3 regions of the Amycolatopsis sp. NPDC114478 genome follow, and region 1 is predicted to be linked to each of the others. Evidence: riboswitches for the same ligand, from Rfam matches in the RefSeq annotation. Region 1 holds a riboswitch; each other region holds the start of a gene.
What was found. A riboswitch is a leader RNA that binds a small molecule or an ion and turns the genes downstream of it on or off. The one in region 1 is predicted to bind thiamine pyrophosphate.

Region 1 (5,700 bases):
GCCGACGACCATCGCGAGCAGCGTCGCGTCGATGGCCACCTTCACCGAGTTCACCGCGGCGTCCCAGCCGGACACCTGCAGCGCGCCCTTCTCACCGGTGCTCGTTAACGCTCGATAACCGGCGAAGCTCCACCCGTCCGGAGTGGAGACCGACTCGGCGAGCAGCGCGACGATCGGCGTCACGAGCAACGCCAGGACGACCCCCGCGGCGCCGACGACCCACCATTCGCCGCCCCGCGGCCGACGCGTCCCGCCGGAACCGATCCGGGCGCCGTCCTTGCGCCGTCGCGCGAGGCCGCCGAGGACGAGCGCGGCGACGACGGCGGCGAACTGGATCAGTGAGAGAGCGGCCGCGCCCGAAAGGTCCAGGAGGTCGACCGTTCGCAGGTAGATCTCGGTTTCCAGCGTCCGGTAGCGCGCGCCGCCGAGGATCAGGACGACGCCGAAGCTGGTGGCGCAGAACAGGAACACGACGGCCGCGGCGGACGCGATCGCCGGAGCCAGCGCGGGCAGCGTCACCGAGCGGAACGCCCGCCACGGCGACGCGCCCAGCGCGCGGGCGGCGTCGGTCGTCCGCGAGTCGAGCCGCGCCCACAGCCCCGCGACGGTCCGCGCGACGACGGCGACGTTGAAGAACGCGTTGGCCAGGACGATCGGCAGCACGCCGCCGTCCGGCCAGAGGGCCCGGAACGCCAGACCGACGACGACGGTCGGCAGCACGAACGGCACGAGGACGAGCGTCCGCGCGAGGCCGGCGCCGGGCAGCCGCACCCGCGCGAGCAGGAACGCCACCGGCAGCCCGGCCACCACGGCGACTACGGTCGACGCCGCCGCGCTCCCGACGGTGAACCCGGCCAGCTGCCAGGTCCGCGCGTCGCCGAGGACGACGTCGAGGCCGCCCGCGGCGAACCCACGGCCGACGATCGCCAGCACCGGCCACGCGAAGAACACCACCAGGAACCCGATCGGCGCCAGCCCGAGCAGTGCCAGGCCGAGCCCGCGAGCCGTCCTCGGCGGGGCCGTCACTGCACGAGCGTGCGCCATTCGCCGATCCACTTCTCGCGTCCGGCTTGCACCTGGTCCGCCGGCAGCGTCTGCGGCTTCTGCGGCAGCGGTGCGACCTGCGCCCAGCCCGCGGGCAGGTCGACACCCTGGCGCGCCGGGTAGACGTACATGTTCGCCGCCACCGTTGCCTGGAACTGCTGCGACAGCAGGAAGTCGACGACCTTGCGCGCGCTCTCCGTCTGCTTGCCGTTCGCCAGCACCCCGGCGTACTCGACCTGCCGGTAGCAGGTGTCGAGCAGCGCCTTGGTGCGCGGCTTGCCGTCGTCGCCCACCTCCGCGGCGGGCGAAGACGCGTACGAGACGACGATCGGGCGCGGCCCCTTGCCGGACGAGCCGGAGAAGTCCTTGGTGTAGGCCTCTTCCCAGCCGCTGACGACCTTGACGCCGTTGGCCTTCAGCTTCGTCCAGTAGTCCTTCCAGCCGGCCTCGCCGTACTTCGCGATGGTGCCGAGGAGGAACGCCAGGCCGGGCGACGCGGTCGCGGGGTCCTCGGCGACCAGCAGGTCCTTGTACTTCGGGTCGGCGAGGTCGTCGTAGGACTCCGGCGCCGGAATCCCCTTGCTCGTGAAGTAGTTCGTGTCGACGTTGACGCAGACGTCGCCGACGTCGACCGCGGACAGCCGATGCTCGGGGTCGACGGCGTAGCGCTGCGGTCCGCGGTCGGCCTCCGGGCTGGTGTAGGGCTCGAAGACGCCCTCCTGCAACGCGCGCGAGGCGAAGGTCGAGTCGACGCCGTACGCGACGTCGCCGATCGGGTTGGCCTTGGTCAGCACGAGCTTGTTGGTCAGCGAACCGGCGTCGCCCTGCTTGAGCACGGAGATCTTGATGCCCGACTGCTTCTGGAAGGCGTCGAGCACGTCCTGCGGCGCGAGGAAGGAGTCGTGCGTCACGAGGGTGACGGTGGGCGTCTGCTGCGTGCCACCGCCACCGTCCGACAGCGAGCACCCCGCGGCGACGACGCTGACGGCGGCGACGGCCGTCGCGGCGCGAACAGCCCTGCGTTTCATCTACCCTCCTGCACTTCTCCGGACGAGGAGGGGAAAGCCCTCCCTTCGCCGGCATGATCCGGTCAGGTGCGAACGGTCGCGGGTAACCCGCCTCTCAGCCCGGCTGACCGGACTCCCGTGGCAACCGTGCAGCGTAGTCCAGGACGTACGACCATGGAGACATGACGGAAATCTTGAGCGACGCCGAGGCCGACGAACGGCTGGGCGCCGGCTGGACGCGGTCCGGCGCGGTGATTTCGCGCGAGGCGGAGCTGGCGAGCTTCCCGCAGGCGATCGAGGTGGTGGACCGCGTCGCGGTGCTGGCCGAAGCGGCCGACCACCACCCGGACATCGACATCCGCTGGCGCACGCTGACGTTCCGGCTGAGCACGCATTCGGCGGGCGGCCTGACGGAGAAGGACTTCTCGCTGGCGGCGCAGATCGACTCGGTGCTCGACTCGATGTGACCTCGATTACGCTGGGTGCACTTTTTCGCCGTTTCGACGTCTCTCGGTAAACAGCTCTGCTACGGAGGGACGGAATGACTCAGGCGATCGTGGTCGGTACGGCGGCATTCGCGACGATGGTGGCAGCGGCCGGCGGGGTGCTTTGGTTCACCGCCCGGGGCCGCCGTCACCCGGATGCCGGTGAGTTCGATCACAGCCGCTAACAAAGGGCATGATCAGCGCGCTGAGCAGGGCGGAAGCATCGGTTTCGGCCCTAGGAAACATCATGAACAGCACCGCCACCCTCACCTCCGCCCAGCGCGCCTGGATCAACGCCCTCGCCCCCGCGGTGGTGCTGATCGTGATCGCCCTGATGGGCCTGCTCGGCTGATCCGGTCGCCGGCCCGGCTTTCGGGTCGGGCCGGCGTCCGCGCCGCTCAGTAGCGCGGCATGTTCGGGATGGCCTTTTCGGCCACTTCGATGATCGCCAGCACCTTCGGCACGTCGGCCGCCACGTCCTCGGCGGTCATCGACGGAGCCTCCGAAGACCGGTAGGCGATTTCGTTGCGACGGGCCCGCATCCGGTTGAAGGGCCGCAGAACCGGCCCCAGCGGCGGATCCAGCTGGGCGAGGACCGCCTCGTAGACGGTCACGTGGCCGCCCCGGCTCGTCACGCGCAAACCCTCGTTCTGCAAGACGGCCGCCAACGCGCGGCGGGCGCTGTCGTAGGCCAGCGTGTACGCGCCTTCCGGGTCCGTTTCCTGCAGCTGCCGCGCCGAAGCGAGGTGGGTGCGGGCTCTGACCAGTTCGGCCTCAGCCGCCTCCCGCGACGCCGGAACGTGTTCGATGGCGCCGCGCGCGATGAAGGCGTCGATCCGTTCGCGCCCTTGGTTCCACTGGGGCATCAAGCCTCCTGGTCGAGGTTCAGCCGGGCCAGCGGACGTTCACGAACGCTGGTGAGGAACGGATCCGCCGTGTCCGCCGCCCACGACCCGGGCGAGATCCGATGGACGTTGACCTCGCGGCCCAGCCGTCGCGACACGCTCTCGGCCAGGTCGAAGAGCGCGTCCGGATCGGGCGAACCGACGACGAGGACGTCGACATCGCCCGGGGGCGGCCCCGGTTCGCCGCTGTAGCGCGCGGCCCAGGACCCGTAGATGTAGGCCTCGTCGACGCCCGGCAGCCCGGAGAGGGCCTCGGTGAGCAGTGACATCGGCCCGAACGTGACCGCGATGACGTCACTCAGCGGACGGTAGAGCGGGGTGTCCGTGCGGGCCTTGACGAGCCGGCTCCGGCCCACCCGCCGGTCTTCCAGGATGCCGCCGCCGACCAGCCGCTCGACCTCGCGCAGCACGGCCGTGGGCGTGACGCCGCAGGCCTCGGCGAGCTCGGTGATGCTGTACTCGCGCTCAGGGTGCAGCAGGACCAGCGCGAGCAGCTCACCCTGCATGCGCGATCGCAGCAGGGGTAGCAGGCTCGGCGAAGCTTTCATTGGACGCAGCATATCCTGCGCCCAATGAAAGTAACAACCAGTAGTTAGGGGCTGCGATGACAATCGTCGAAGTGGAACGGCACGGCCTTGTCTCGATCGGCGAAGGCGATCATCCCGCGGCGTACCGGGCCGCAGAGTGGCTGCGGTCGTCCCGGGCTGGCACCGGCGCCGTGGCGAACCCAGTCCGGATGCACGTCGAAGTCCTGCGACGGTTCGGTGGTCTCGCTCCACGCGCTCTTGTCGGCGGACAGTTCGTGCCCGGCCGGAGCGGCCAGACGCAGTTCGCCGTTGCCGTGGCGACCTTCGGACTGTTCGACGCCGACGACGAGCCGACCTGCCCGAGCATGTTGTGGAGGGAACCGTTCACAGTCGGGCTGCCCAGCGAGTTCGCCGGGGCTATGGCCAGTGCGCTCGACGAGGGGCCTGGCCTCCCAGCAGGCACGCTCACGATCGACCGTGCGGGCTTCGACCTGGTCAATTCGTCCGAAATGATCTTCGGGCAGGCGGCAGCCGTGCTGAAGGCCGCCATGGCCGCGCGACTTTCGGGCCGAGATGCCGACGCCGCGACCAGGTCGCTCGTCAGCACCTGGTGAGTCCGACGGACTCCGCTCAGACGTTGAAGCGGAACTCCACCACGTCGCCGTCGGCCATGATGTAGTCCTTGCCCTCCATGCGGACCTTGCCCGCCGCTCGGGCCGCGGCCATCGAGCCCGCCTCCATCAGGTCGTTGTACGAGACGATCTCCGCCTTGATGAAGCCGCGCTCGAAGTCCGTGTGGATCACGCCCGCCGCCTGGGGGGCCGTTGCGCCCTGGGGGATCGTCCAGGCTCGGGATTCCTTCGGGCCCGCCGTCAGGTACGTCTGCAGCCCCAGCGTGTGGAAGCCCGCGCGGGCCAGGGAGTACAGGCCCGGCTCCGGCTGGCCGACCGACTCGAGCAGCTCGCGGACCGACTCCTCGTCGTCCAGCTCCAGCAGCTCCGCCTCGACCTTCGCGTCGAGGAACACCGCGTCCGCCGGTGCGACCAGCTTCGTCAGCTCCTCGCGGCGGGCGTCGTCGGTGAGCACGGACTCGTCGGCGTTGAAGACGTAGAGGAACGGCTTCGTCGTCAGCAGGCTCAGCTCGCGCAGCGCGTCGAAGTCGACTTCCTTCTGCGCCTGGAAGAGCGTGCGCCCGGCGTCGAGGATTTCCTTCGCCTTCCGCGCGTTGTCGAGCGCGGGCTTGTTCTCCTTCTTCGTCCGCGCTTCCTTCTCCAGCCGCGGCAACGCCTTGTCCAGGGTCTGCAGGTCGGCGAGGATCAGCTCGGTGTTGATCGTCTCGATGTCGCTCGACGGGTCGATCCGGCCGTCGACGTGCACCACGTCGGGGTCGTCGAACACGCGGATGACCTGGCAGATCGCGTTGGCCTCACGGATGTTCGCGAGGAACTTGTTGCCCAGTCCGGCACCCTCGGACGCGCCCTTGACGATGCCCGCGATGTCCACAAAGGACACCACGGCGGGGACGGTCTTCTCCGACTTGTACAGCTCGGCCAGCTTGTCCAGCCGCGGGTCCGGCAGCGGCACGACGCCGACGTTCGGCTCGATCGTCGCGAACGGGTAGTTCGCGGCGAGCACGTCGTTGCGGGTCAGCGCGTTGAACAGGGTGGACTTGCCGACGTTGGGCAGGCCGACGATACCGAGGGTGAGACTCACGATCCCGCAGTCTACGTGG
Region 2 (5,700 bases), on a different contig from region 1:
GTCGTCCTACACCGAGGACATGCGCCGGCAGGGCCTGAAGCCGTCGTCGAAGCTGCTCGAACTCGAGGAGCTGCCGGCTGAGGGCGACCTCGCGAAACTGCTCGGAATCCGTACTGGTGCGAAAATTCTTCGCCTTCGACGGCTTCGACTGGCGGACTCGCAGCCGATGGCGCTGGAGACCTCGCACCTGCCCGCCGGCCGATTCCGCGGGCTGCGCAAGCACGTCTCGGCGGGCGGTTCGTTGTACGCCGTTCTACGCGAGCACTACGGCGTCGAACTGGAACGCGCCGAGGAATCGATCGAGACGTCGCTCGCCGGTCCGGAAGAGGCGGAGATGCTCGGCGCCGACGTCGGCATGCCGGTGCTGCGGCTGACCCGGCACTCGTTCGCCACGGACGGCAAGCCCGTCGAGTACGCCCGCTCGGTCTACCGCGGCGACCGGTACAAGTTCGTCACGACGCTGATGCCGTGACCGCCACGGAAGACACCGGGATCCGCTGGGGGACGCACGCCGCCCGGGGCGTGCTCGCCACCACCATCCTCGGTTCGGGCATGGCGATGCTCGACGGCACCATCGTCAACGTCGCCCTGCCCCGCATCGGTGTCGAGCTGAACGCCTCCGTCGCGGGGCTGCAGTGGATCCTCGACGGCTACCTGCTGGCGCTCGCCGCGCTCATCCTGGTCGCCGGCTCCCTCGGCGACCGGTACGGCCGGCGCCGCATGTACCTGATCGGCGTCGTCTGGTTCGGCGTCGCCTCCGGGCTGTGTGCCGCCGCCGTGTCCACCGAGATGCTGGTCGCGATGCGGATCCTGCAGGGCATCGGCGGCGCGCTGCTGACGCCCGGGTCGCTCGCGATCCTCCAGTCCTCCTTCGCGCACGACGCGCGCGCCCGCGCGATCGGCGCCTGGTCCGGCCTCGGCGGCATCGCCGCGGCCGCCGGGCCGCTACTCGGCGGCTTCCTCGTCCAGGTGTGGTCGTGGCGGCTCGCGTTCCTGATCAACGTCCCGATCGCGCTGGTCGTCGTGCTGATGGCCCGCAAGTTCGTCCCCGAGTCCCGCGACCCGGAGGCGACCGGGCACCCCGACTTCGGCGCCGCGGCGCTGGGCGCGATCGGCCTGGCCGGCGTCACCGGCGCGCTGGTGGAAGCGCCCGGCCGCGGCATCGGCGACCCGATCGTGCTGGTCGCGGGCCTGCTGGGGATCGCGGGACTGACCGCGTTCGTCGTCGTCCAGCACCGCGCGCGCGAGCCGCTGGTGCCGCCGTCGCTGTTCCGCGACCGGACGTTCACCCTGGCCAACGCGCTGACCTTCGCCATGTACGCGGCGCTCGGCGGCGTGATGATGCTGCTGGTCATGCAGCTGCAGGTGTCGCTGCACTACTCGCCGACGGCGTCCGGCCTGGCCGGGCTGCCGCTGACGGTGATCATGCTGCTGCTGTCCGGCCGGTCGGGGGCGCTGGCCCAGCGCATCGGGCCGCGGACGCAGCTGGTGGTCGGCCCGATCGTCGTCGGCGCCGGGATGCTGCTGATGCTGCGCATCGCACCCGGCGCGTCCTACCTCGGCGCGGTGCTGCCCGCGGTGGTCGTGTTCGGCCTCGGCCTGGCGACGGTCGTGGCCCCGGTGACCGCGACGGTGCTCGCGGCGGCGCCGGACCGCTACGCCGGTGTCGCGTCCGGCGTCAACAACGCGATCGCGCGGTCGGGCGGCCTCCTGGCGGTCGCGGTCCTGCCGGCGGCGGCCGGCCTGACGGGCGAGGCGTACGCGGACCCGGTGGCGCTCACCGCGGGCTGGCGGATGGCGCTGGTCATCTGCGCGGCGCTGGCGGTCGTGGGGGGCCTGATCGCGCTGGGCATCCACAACGGCGTCCTGGCGCCGCCGTCGACGCCGGCCGCCGGGAAACCGGACGACGAGTCCCCCCACCTGGGCGAGTGCTACCACTGCGGCGTCGAGGGGCCGCCGACGCACGTCCGCGGCGGGGCCCCGGTCGCCGGTTCCTAGCCCGCGAGGATCTCCGCGAGCAGCGCCGGGTCGGCGTTGCCGCCGGAGACGATCGCGACCGTCTTCCCGGCCGGCAGCTCGGCCGCGTGGAACAGGTACGCCGCCGTAGCCACCGCGCCGCTGGGCTCGGCCACCAGCCGGGCCTTGCGGGCGAGGGTGCGCACGGCCTCGCGGATCTCGTCCTCGGAGACCGTGACCATGGCGTCGACGACCGCCCGCAGGTGCGCGAACGTCAGCTCGGACGGCTGCGCGCGCAGGCCGTCGGCGATCGTGCGGGCGCGGTCGGCCTGCGGCCAGTCGACCCGGCGGCCCAGGCGGTGTCCCTCGGTCGCGTCGCCGGCCAGCGCCGGCTCGACGCCGATGACCGTCGCGTGCGGGGCGCGCGCCTTGATCGCGGTGCCGACGCCGGCGGCCAGCCCGCCGCCGCTGACCGGCACCAGCACGACGTCGACCTCGGGGAGGTCTTCGGCGATCTCGAGGCCCACCGTGCCCTGCCCGGCGATGACGGCCGCGTCGTCGAAGGGCGGGACGAGGGTCAGCCCGCGTTCGGCGGCCAGTTCGTGCGCTTTCCCCTCGTGCTCGCCGATCGGCACCTCGACCACGTCGGCGCCGTACCCGCGGGTGGCCTCGACCTTGATCCGCGGCGCGATGTCCGGCACGACGATCACCGCGGGCACGCCGAACCGCTGCGCGGCGTACGCGACCGCTTGCGCGTGGTTGCCGCTGGAGTAGGCGATGACACCCCGGGTACGCCGTTCTTCGTCGAGGGTGGCGATCGCGTTGAACGCGCCGCGCACCTTGAACGCGCCGACCGGCTGGAGGTTTTCGGGTTTGAGCCACAGGGTTTCGCGGGGATCCCACGTTTGGAGCAACAGGGGCGTTCGCACGGCGACATCCCGGACGCGCTTCGCCGCGGCCTCGATGTCGGAGATCGTCACCAGTTCCATGTGCCGAGTATGTCAAGAAAGTGTTCGACGTGGAGTGTCTATTGTGGACAGTCGGAGTGGTGCTCCTCACGCTCCGGCAACGCGGGGAGTTCCTCGCGCGCCTTACACGTTGAGAACGGGGAGAAGACTTTCTAGCGGATCGGGATCATGAGCAAGGAGAACGCAGCGGCTTCCGAGGTGGACACGGCGAAGGAAGAAAAGTCCGGCCTGCGGATCGCGCAGGTGATGGCGGCGGCGCTCGCGGCGGTGACCGCGGCGCTGCTGGGATCGACCCTGGGCGTGGCGGGCACGGTCGTCGGCGCGGGCGTGGCGAGCGTGGTGTCGACGGTCGGCAGCGAGCTGTACCTGCGCTCGCTGCAGCGCACCCGCGAGGCGGCGCTCAAGGCGCGGCAGCTGGCGACGTCGGGGATCCGGCGGCGGGAAGCCGTCGAAATCCCCATCACCGACCAGCCCACGGTGCAACTGGCCAAACCGGAGCCTTCGGACCTGTCGTCGCGGCTGCGGAAGCTGCGCTGGCCGTTGATCATCGGCACCAGCGTGGCGGCGTTCGCGGTGGCGATCCTGGCGATAGTCGGGTTCGAGTCGGCGACGGGCACCCAGATCGGCGGCGGCACGGGCACGGGCATCGGCAAGATCTTCGGCAACGGCGGCGGTGGCCACACGGACACCACGCCGTCGACGGCGCCGTCGACCTCGAGGGACACCCAGGTGTCCCCGACGGACACCACCACGACGCCGTCGGACACGTCAACGGCCCCGACGACCTCGTCGGAGACGCCGACGACCACGCCGAGCACGACGACGCAGCAGCCGTCGACGTCAGCCCCGGCGACGACGGCCCCGCCGACCAGCAAGGGCGCGGTGACCACCCCGACCCCGTAGCCGGCCTTCAGGCCAGCCGGGCGCGCAACTCCCGTGCCGCGGCTTCCGGGTCCTCGGCCTCCGTGATCGCGCGGACGACCACGATCCGTGAGGCTCCGGCCTCCAGCACCGAGGGGAGCCGGTCGCCGTCGATGCCGCCGATCGCGAACCACGGGCGGTCCGGGGTCCAGCCCGCCACCGACCGCACCAGGTCCAGGCCCGGCGCGGGCCGGCCCGGCTTCGTCGGCGTCGGCCAGCACGGGCCCGTGCAGAAGTAGTCCACGCCCGGCTCCGCGGCCGCCGCGAGGGCCTGGTCCAGCGAGTGCGTCGACCGGCCGATCACCACGTCGTCGCCGAGGATCCGGCGGGCCAACGGCACCGGTATGTCGTCTTGACCCAGGTGCAGCACGTCCGCGCCGACCGCCAGCGCCACGTCGGCCCGGTCGTTCACCGACAGCAACGCTCCGTGCCGCGCGCAGGCCTCGGCCAGCACCTCCAGCGCCGCGATCTCGCCGGCGGCTTCCAACGCGCCGGTCTTGTCGCGCAGCTGGATGATGTCGACGCCGCCGGCCAGCGCCGCGTCGGCGAAGGAAGCCAGGTCGCCGCGGGACGTGCGGGCGTCCGTGCAGAGGTACAGGCGCGCCGCGTCGAGGCGGGCGCGGATCTTGTCACCGGAAAGGGCGGGCATAGCGGCGACCGTACCTCGCCAGCTAGGGTGGACTGGTCCGCACGGGAGCCCGAGGGACGGGCTGAGAGGGAGCTGCCGCTCCGACCGTGGAACCTGATCCGGGTCATGCCGGCGCAGGGAGCGTGATTCCATGACGAACCTGGCAGTGGTGGGCGGCGGCGTGATCGGCCTGTCCACGGCGTGGCGCGCGGCCGCGAACGGCCACGAGGTCACCCTCTACGACCCCGAACCCGTCCGCGGCGGCGCGTCCTGGCTGGCCGGCGGCATGCTCGCCCCGGTCACGGAGGCCTGGCCGGGCGAGGAAGACGTCCTGCGCCTCGGCGAAGAATCGCTGAAGCGCTGGCCCGGCTTCGCGAGCGACCTGGCGCACGAAGGTCTCGACCCCGGCCTGGCCGAACACGGCACGCTCGTCGTCGCCTTCGACAGCGCCGACGCCGGCTACCTGGACATCCTGGCCAGCCACCTGCACCGCATCGGCCGCGCGGCCGACCGGCTCACCGGCCGGGAGACCAAGCGCCTCGAACCGGGGGTCGGCTCTGTCCGAAGTGGACTCCACGTGCCCGGCGACCTGGCCGTGGACAACCGGAAACTCCTCCAAGCCCTGTACGCCGCCGGCCAGAAGCGAGAAGTCCGGTTCGTCCGCGAACGCGTGGAACGGATCCCGGACGCCGAAGCCGTCGTGCTCGCCGCCGGCGCCTGGACCGGGCGGCTGCACCCGCAGCTGGCTGACGCCGTCCGCCCGCTCAAGGGCGAGATCCTCCGGCTCCGGCCCCGCCGCGGCTGCCTGCCGCCGCCGACTCGGACGGTCCGGGCCGTCGTCGAGGGGAAGCCGATCTACCTCGTCCCGCGCGGCGACCAGGAGCTCGTCCTCGGCGCGACGCAGTACGAAGCGGGCTTCGACCAGGCCGTCACCGCGCGCGGCGTGCGCGAGCTGATCGAAGGCGCCGAACGCGTCTTCCCCGCGATCACCGAGTACGAGCTGGCCGAGACCGCCGCGGGCCTGCGGGCCGGCAGCCGGGACGTGCTGCCGTACGTCGGCGTCCTGGACGACGGCGTCTTCGCCGCCACCGGGCACCACCGCAACGGCCTGCTGATGGCCCCCGTGACCGCGGACGCGGTGGTCGCCTGGCTCGGGGGTGAGAAGCCGCCCGAAGGCGTCGAAGCGGCTTCACCCGCCCGCCTGCACCAGAAGGAGCACGTGTGATG
Region 3 (5,700 bases), on a different contig from region 1:
GACGGCGACGCGAACGCGTGGGTGACGCAGACCGGGCCGTGGTGGTACGACGCCAACCACTACTACCTGGTGATGACCGACGGGCAGAACGTCGCGCCGGCCATCGACGCCCACAACCCGACGGTCGAGCAGGCCAACCAGCGCGTCGCCGACCTGGCGAAGCAGCACGCGTCGGTGATCACCTCGGACTGGACCGGGTTGACGACGGTGCTGCCCCAGGTGCTCGCCCGCGGTTAGCCGGTCGGCACGAGCTCGCCGGCCGGATCCACCTTCGGCCGGCCGGCCTCGATCAGTTCGACGAGGCCGGCCGGCCCGCCGTGGACTTCATCGCCTTCCCGGACGCCGGTCGCGCCGAAACCGGCCTACGACCCGCGGTCCGGCCGGTCGCGCTCGCGCAGGACACGGGCGCGGTGGTCGAGGAGTTCCACGCACTCCTTGAGATCCGGCACTGGCGTCATACCGCACTTCTCGCGCAGGAAGTGCAGCGCGCGGATGTTGAGCCCCCGGCCGGTCAGCGCGTCGAACTCGGCTTGCACGCCGCCGGGAAGGGCCCGCCAGAACTCCTCGGTCGTCACCTGGCCAGTCTGGCAGCGGGGCCTCCGGTGTGCGCGTGATTTACCGGCTCAGCACCCAGAACGGCGAGACGGGCCCGACACCCGCGCCCAGCGGATAAGCCTCCGCCACGCACCTTTCGATGAACTTCTTCCCCGCCGCCACCGCGTCCGGCACCGAAGCGCCCTTCGCCAGCCACGACGTGATCGACGACGCCAACGTGTCGCCGCCGCCGTGGGTGTTCTCCGTCTTGTACCGCGGTCCGCTGAGGGAGATGTACTCGCGGCCGTCCGAAAGCAGGTCCACGCAGTCCGTCGTCCCCTGCATGTGGCCGCCCTTGACGAGGACCCAGCGGGAGCCGAACTCGAGCAGCGCGTCGGCCGCCGCGCGCTGGGATGCCTTGTCGGACACCGAAATGCCCGTCAGCAGGCCGACCTCGTCCAGGTTCGGCGTGATCAGCGTCGCGCGGGGGAACAGCTCCGTGCGGATCGCCTCCAGGGCGTCCTCGCGCAGCAGCGAATGGCCGGTCATCGACGCCGCCACCGGGTCGACCACCAGCGGGAAGTCGAAGCCGGTCTCGTCGAGGGTCTTCGCGACCGCGCGGATGATCTCGGCCGTCGCGAGCATGCCCGTCTTGGCCGCGTCGACGCCCATGTCCGACGCCACCGCCTTGATCTGCGCGGTGACGACGTCGGCCGGGATCTCCGTGAAACCCTGCACGCCCAACGAGTTCTGCACGGTGACCGCCGTCAGCGCCACCAGCCCGTGGACGCCGTGCGCGAAGAACGTCCGCAGGTCCGCCTGGATGCCCGCACCACCGCCGGAGTCCGATCCGGCGATGGTGAGGGCGGTCGGCGGTGTCACGGTTGCACCACGGGCAGGTACACCTGGCCGCCGGACTCGGTGAACTCCGCGGACTTCGAAGCCATGCCGGCCTCGATGGCCTCCACAGTGGACAGACCGTGCTCCTCGGCGTACTTGCGGACGTCCTGCGTGATCCGCATCGAGCAGAACTTCGGGCCGCACATCGAGCAGAAGTGCGCGGTCTTGGCCGGCTCGGCGGGCAGCGTCTCGTCGTGGAACGAGCGCGCGGTGTCCGGGTCGAGCGAGAGGTTGAACTGGTCGTTCCAGCGGAACTCGAACCGCGCCTTCGACAGCTCGTCGTCCCACTCCTGAGCGTACTTGTGCCCCTTGGCCAGGTCCGCGGCGTGGGCGGCGATCTTGTACGTGATCACGCCCGTCTTGACGTCGTCGCGGTTCGGCAGGCCGAGGTGCTCCTTCGGCGTGACGTAGCACAGCATCGCCGTGCCGTACCAGCCGATCTGGGCCGCGCCGATGGCCGACGTGATGTGGTCGTACGCGGGCGCGATGTCCGTCGCGAGTGGACCGAGGGTGTAGAACGGCGCCTCGTCGCAGAGCTTCTCCTCGAGCTCGACGTTCTCCTTGATCTTGTGCATCGGCACGTGGCCGGGGCCCTCGATCATCACCTGGACGTCGTGCGAACGCGCGATGTGCGTGAGCTCACCGAGGGTTTCCAGCTCGGCGAACTGGGCGCGGTCGTTGGCGTCGGCGATCGAGCCGGGACGCAGGCCGTCGCCGAGGGAGAACGTGACGTCGTACTGCCGCAGGATCTCGCAGAGTTCCTCGAAGTGCGTGTACAAAAAGGACTCTTGGTGGTGCGCGAGGCACCACGCGGCCATGATCGACCCGCCGCGGCTGACGATGCCGGTGACGCGCCGGGCGGTCAGCGGGATGTAGCGCAGCAGCACGCCGGCGTGCACGGTGACGTAGTCGACGCCCTGTTCGCACTGTTCGATGATCGTGTCGCGGTAGATCTCCCACGACAGCTTTTCCGGTTCGCCGTCGACCTTTTCCAGCGCCTGGTAGATCGGCACGGTGCCGACCGGGACCGGCGAGTTGCGGACGATCCACTCGCGCGTCTCGTGGATCCGCTTGCCGGTGGAGAGGTCCATGATCGTGTCGGCGCCCCAGCGGGTCGCCCACACCATCTTGTCGACCTCTTCCTCGACCGACGACCAGACGGCCGAGTTGCCCATGTTGGCGTTGATCTTCACGAGGAAGTTCTTGCCGATGATCATCGGCTCGGACTCGGGGTGCTTGCGGTTGACCGGGATCACCGCGCGGCCGCGGGCCACCTCGTCCCGCACGAACTCCGCGGAAACCCGTTCGCGGGCCGCGATGTACTCCATTTCGCGGGTGATGACGCCCTGCTTGGCCCAGCCGAGCTGGGTGTTGTGCTCGCGGCCGTCGGCCCAGCCGGCGCGCAGCCGGTGCAGTCCACTGTGGACGTCGATCGAAGCTTCCGGATCCGTGTACGGCCCCGAAGTGTCGTAGACGTCGAAGTGCTCACCGTTCGAGAGGTCGATCCGGCGCGCGGGAACCCGCAATCCGGATTCCGTCTGGTGGTAAACCTTGTGCGAACCGGTGATCGGACCCGTGGTGACGGAGACGTGCTTGTTTTCCAAAGTCGTCAACGACTTTCACTCCCTACGCCGGCATTACCCGGTCAGGTTCATGCGGTCGGTGACGCCTGCGAAACGCAAGTCACCCTCTCAGCCCGCCATGGCGCGAGCTCCCGCGTTGGTGTTGTGCCACCGACCATGCCACGCCGGAGCGCGATACTCAAGTCACCCGACCAACTCGGCCGGAGTGGCGTACACGTCGACCATGGCGCCGTTGCGCAGCACGGTGATCGGCAGTGCGGTGCCGATCACCTCCGCGAACAGCTGACGCTGGATGCCCTGGGCGTCCGAGACGCGGGTGCGGCCGACGGTCAGCACGAGGTCGCCCGCCTTGAGGCCCGCCCGGTCCGCGGGGCCGCCGGAGACGACTTCGTGCACCCGCAGCCCGGCGCTCTGCCCGGTGCGCTCGGCGATGTCGTCCGGCAGCGGCGCGGGCACGCCGACGACGCCGAGGTACGCGCGCCGCACCCGGCCTTCGACGACCAGCGTGTCGATGATCCGCCGGGTCGTCGCGTTGATCGGCACCGCGAGCCCGAGCCCGAACCCGGCCACGGCGGTGTTGATCCCGACGACGCGGCCGGCGGAGTCGGCGAGCGCGCCGCCGGAGTTGCCCGGGTTGAGGGCGGCGTCGGTCTGGATGACGTCCTCGATCACCCGCCCGGCGCGGCCGTGGCGCACCGGCAGCGCCCGGCCGAGCGCGCTGACGACGCCGGCGGTGACGGTGCCGGAGAACCCGAGCGGGCTCCCGATGGCGACGACGAGCTGCCCGACGACGAGCCGGTCGGCATCGCCGAGCTGCGCCGCCGACGGCGTCTCGCCGCGCGCCCGCAGCACGGCCAGATCGGACAGCGGGTCGGCACCGACGACGTCGACGGGCACTTCGCTGCCGTCGGCGAAGGTCGCGACGCCGCGGCGGTGGTCGGCGACGACGTGGGCGTTGGTGAGCAGGTGGCCATCGTCGGCGAAGACGACGGCCGACCCGCTCCCGCGCGCGAGCTGAACCCCGGCGACGTGCGGGGTGACGGTCTTGGCGACGGTGCTGACCGCGCGCGAGTAGGCGTCCATCGCGTCTTCCATGAGGGCACCTCGATTACACCGTTGCAGGTACTTCAAGTGTGCGCCGGGAAATCGGGGAAGTCGGTTCGCTGTTCGTGAACCGCCGACCGGACCAGTGACGGTCAGTGGTTCACCGGATCGGACCATGCGCCGGTGAAGATTCGGCGGCAGACTCCCAAAGCGCTTCTGTAACGGTGCAGAAGCGATCTTCTGTGGGGTTGATATGCGCAAACTCATGTTCGGCGCCCTCGCCGGGCTGCTGGTCACCGGCCTGATCCCGGGGATCGCGGCGGCCCAGGGCGAGGCTCCCGGCGCCCCGGGTGCCCATCCCAGCTGGCTGCCCGCGAACAAGACCGGCTTCGGCACGGCGCACGACCGGGCCGGCAACGTCTGGTTCACCCTCCAAGGTGGCCAACTGTCCGAGGTCTACTACCCGGACCTGTCGACGCCGAGCGTCCGCTCGATGAACTTCGTCGTCACGGACGGCCGGAGCTTCGCCGTCACCGACTACACCGCGAAGTCCCAGCAGGTCCGGCGGACCGACGACGACAGCCTGACCTACGAGCAGACCATCACCGACGACCAGCACCGCTGGCGCCTGCGCAAGACGTACGTCACCGACCCGGCCGCCACGACCGTGCTGGTGGACGTCGACTTCCAGTCGCTCACCGGGCGGCCGTACCAGCTCTACGCGGTCGCCGACCCGGACCTGACCAACGACGGCTCGGACGACTCCGCCGCGCGAAAGGGCGACGCCGTCACCGCGCAGGACGCGAGCAACGCCGCCGCGCTCACCGCCAAGCCCGCCTTCACGAAGACGAGTGTCGGCTACGCGGCCGCGTCCGACGGGAACACGCAGCTCACGAAGACCTTCAAGCTGAACTCCTACGACACCGCCGCCAAGGGCAACGTCGTGCTGACCGGGCAGACGAACGCCGACGGCGTCCGCAACCGGCACGTCACCCTCGCCCTCGGCATGGGCGCGAAGGCCGCCGACGCGCTCGGCAACGCGCAGGCGTCGCAGCGACGCGGCTTCCGCGACGTCGCACGCGCGTACGACCGCGGGTGGGAGCAGTACCTGCGCGGCGTCAGCAAGCCGCCGTCGTCGCTGAAGACCGACGCCGAGCGCGACCTCTACAAGGCGTCGATGCTGACGCTCGCCGCGAGCGAGGACAAGCACCACCCCGGCGCCTTCATCGCGTCGCCGAGCATGCCGTGGCGCTTCGGCAACAACGACCCGGAGTGGTCGCCGTCCGGCACCTACCACCTGGTCTGGCCGCGCGACCTCTACCAGATCGCGACCGGCCTGGCCGCCGGCGGCGACACGGCCGCCGCGAACCGCGCGGTGTCCTACATGTTCGGCACGCAGCAGCAGCCCGACGGGCACCTGCCGCAGAACAGCCGCGTCGACGGCGTGCCGTACTGGACGTCGGTCCAGCTCGACGAAACCGCTTTCCCGATCGTGCTGGCCCAGCAGCTCGGCCGCACCGACCTGTGGCCCGGCGTCAAGAAGGCCGCCGACTTCATCCTCGGCTACCGGGGCCCGAACGGGCAGGCTTCGCCGTACACCCAGCAGGAGCGCTGGGAAGAGCAGGACGGCTGGTCCCCG

Region 2: it holds a riboswitch for thiamine pyrophosphate, as region 1 does, so the genes downstream of both, thiO (glycine oxidase ThiO) here and ACZ7OH_RS04200 (thiamine ABC transporter substrate-binding protein) in region 1, are expected to answer to the same signal.
Region 3: it holds a riboswitch for thiamine pyrophosphate, as region 1 does, so the genes downstream of both, thiC (phosphomethylpyrimidine synthase ThiC) here and ACZ7OH_RS04200 (thiamine ABC transporter substrate-binding protein) in region 1, are expected to answer to the same signal.

What each region holds. Positions count from the first base shown of each region.
Region 1 is NZ_JBVKDO010000001.1:859,185-864,884, forward strand. Features, by position in the region: gene ACZ7OH_RS04195 (ABC transporter permease) at 1-1,044, opposite strand, end outside; gene ACZ7OH_RS04200 (thiamine ABC transporter substrate-binding protein) at 1,023-2,072, opposite strand; TPP riboswitch at 2,095-2,201, opposite strand; gene ACZ7OH_RS04205 (4a-hydroxytetrahydrobiopterin dehydratase) at 2,234-2,518, shown strand; gene ACZ7OH_RS04210 (hypothetical protein) at 2,593-2,721, shown strand; gene ACZ7OH_RS04215 (hypothetical protein) at 2,935-3,402, opposite strand; gene ACZ7OH_RS04220 (ArsR family transcriptional regulator) at 3,402-3,989, opposite strand; gene ACZ7OH_RS04225 (hypothetical protein) at 4,046-4,582, shown strand; gene ychF (redox-regulated ATPase YchF) at 4,599-5,681, opposite strand.
Region 2 is NZ_JBVKDO010000004.1:94,611-100,310, reverse strand. Features, by position in the region: gene ACZ7OH_RS13090 (GntR family transcriptional regulator) at 1-472, shown strand, start outside; gene ACZ7OH_RS13085 (MFS transporter) at 469-1,998, shown strand; gene ACZ7OH_RS13080 (threonine ammonia-lyase) at 1,995-2,945, opposite strand; gene ACZ7OH_RS13075 (hypothetical protein) at 3,093-3,827, shown strand; gene thiE (thiamine phosphate synthase) at 3,835-4,494, opposite strand; TPP riboswitch at 4,526-4,631, shown strand; gene thiO (glycine oxidase ThiO) at 4,625-5,698, shown strand; gene thiS (sulfur carrier protein ThiS) at 5,698-5,700, shown strand, end outside.
Region 3 is NZ_JBVKDO010000004.1:84,451-90,150, reverse strand. Features, by position in the region: gene ACZ7OH_RS13035 (phosphatidylinositol-specific phospholipase C domain-containing protein) at 1-237, shown strand, start outside; gene ACZ7OH_RS13030 (hypothetical protein) at 363-575, opposite strand; gene thiD (bifunctional hydroxymethylpyrimidine kinase/phosphomethylpyrimidine kinase) at 616-1,416, opposite strand; gene thiC (phosphomethylpyrimidine synthase ThiC) at 1,413-3,047, opposite strand; TPP riboswitch at 3,041-3,162, opposite strand; gene ACZ7OH_RS13015 (S1C family serine protease) at 3,201-4,112, opposite strand; gene ACZ7OH_RS13010 (glycoside hydrolase family 15 protein) at 4,315-5,700, shown strand, end outside.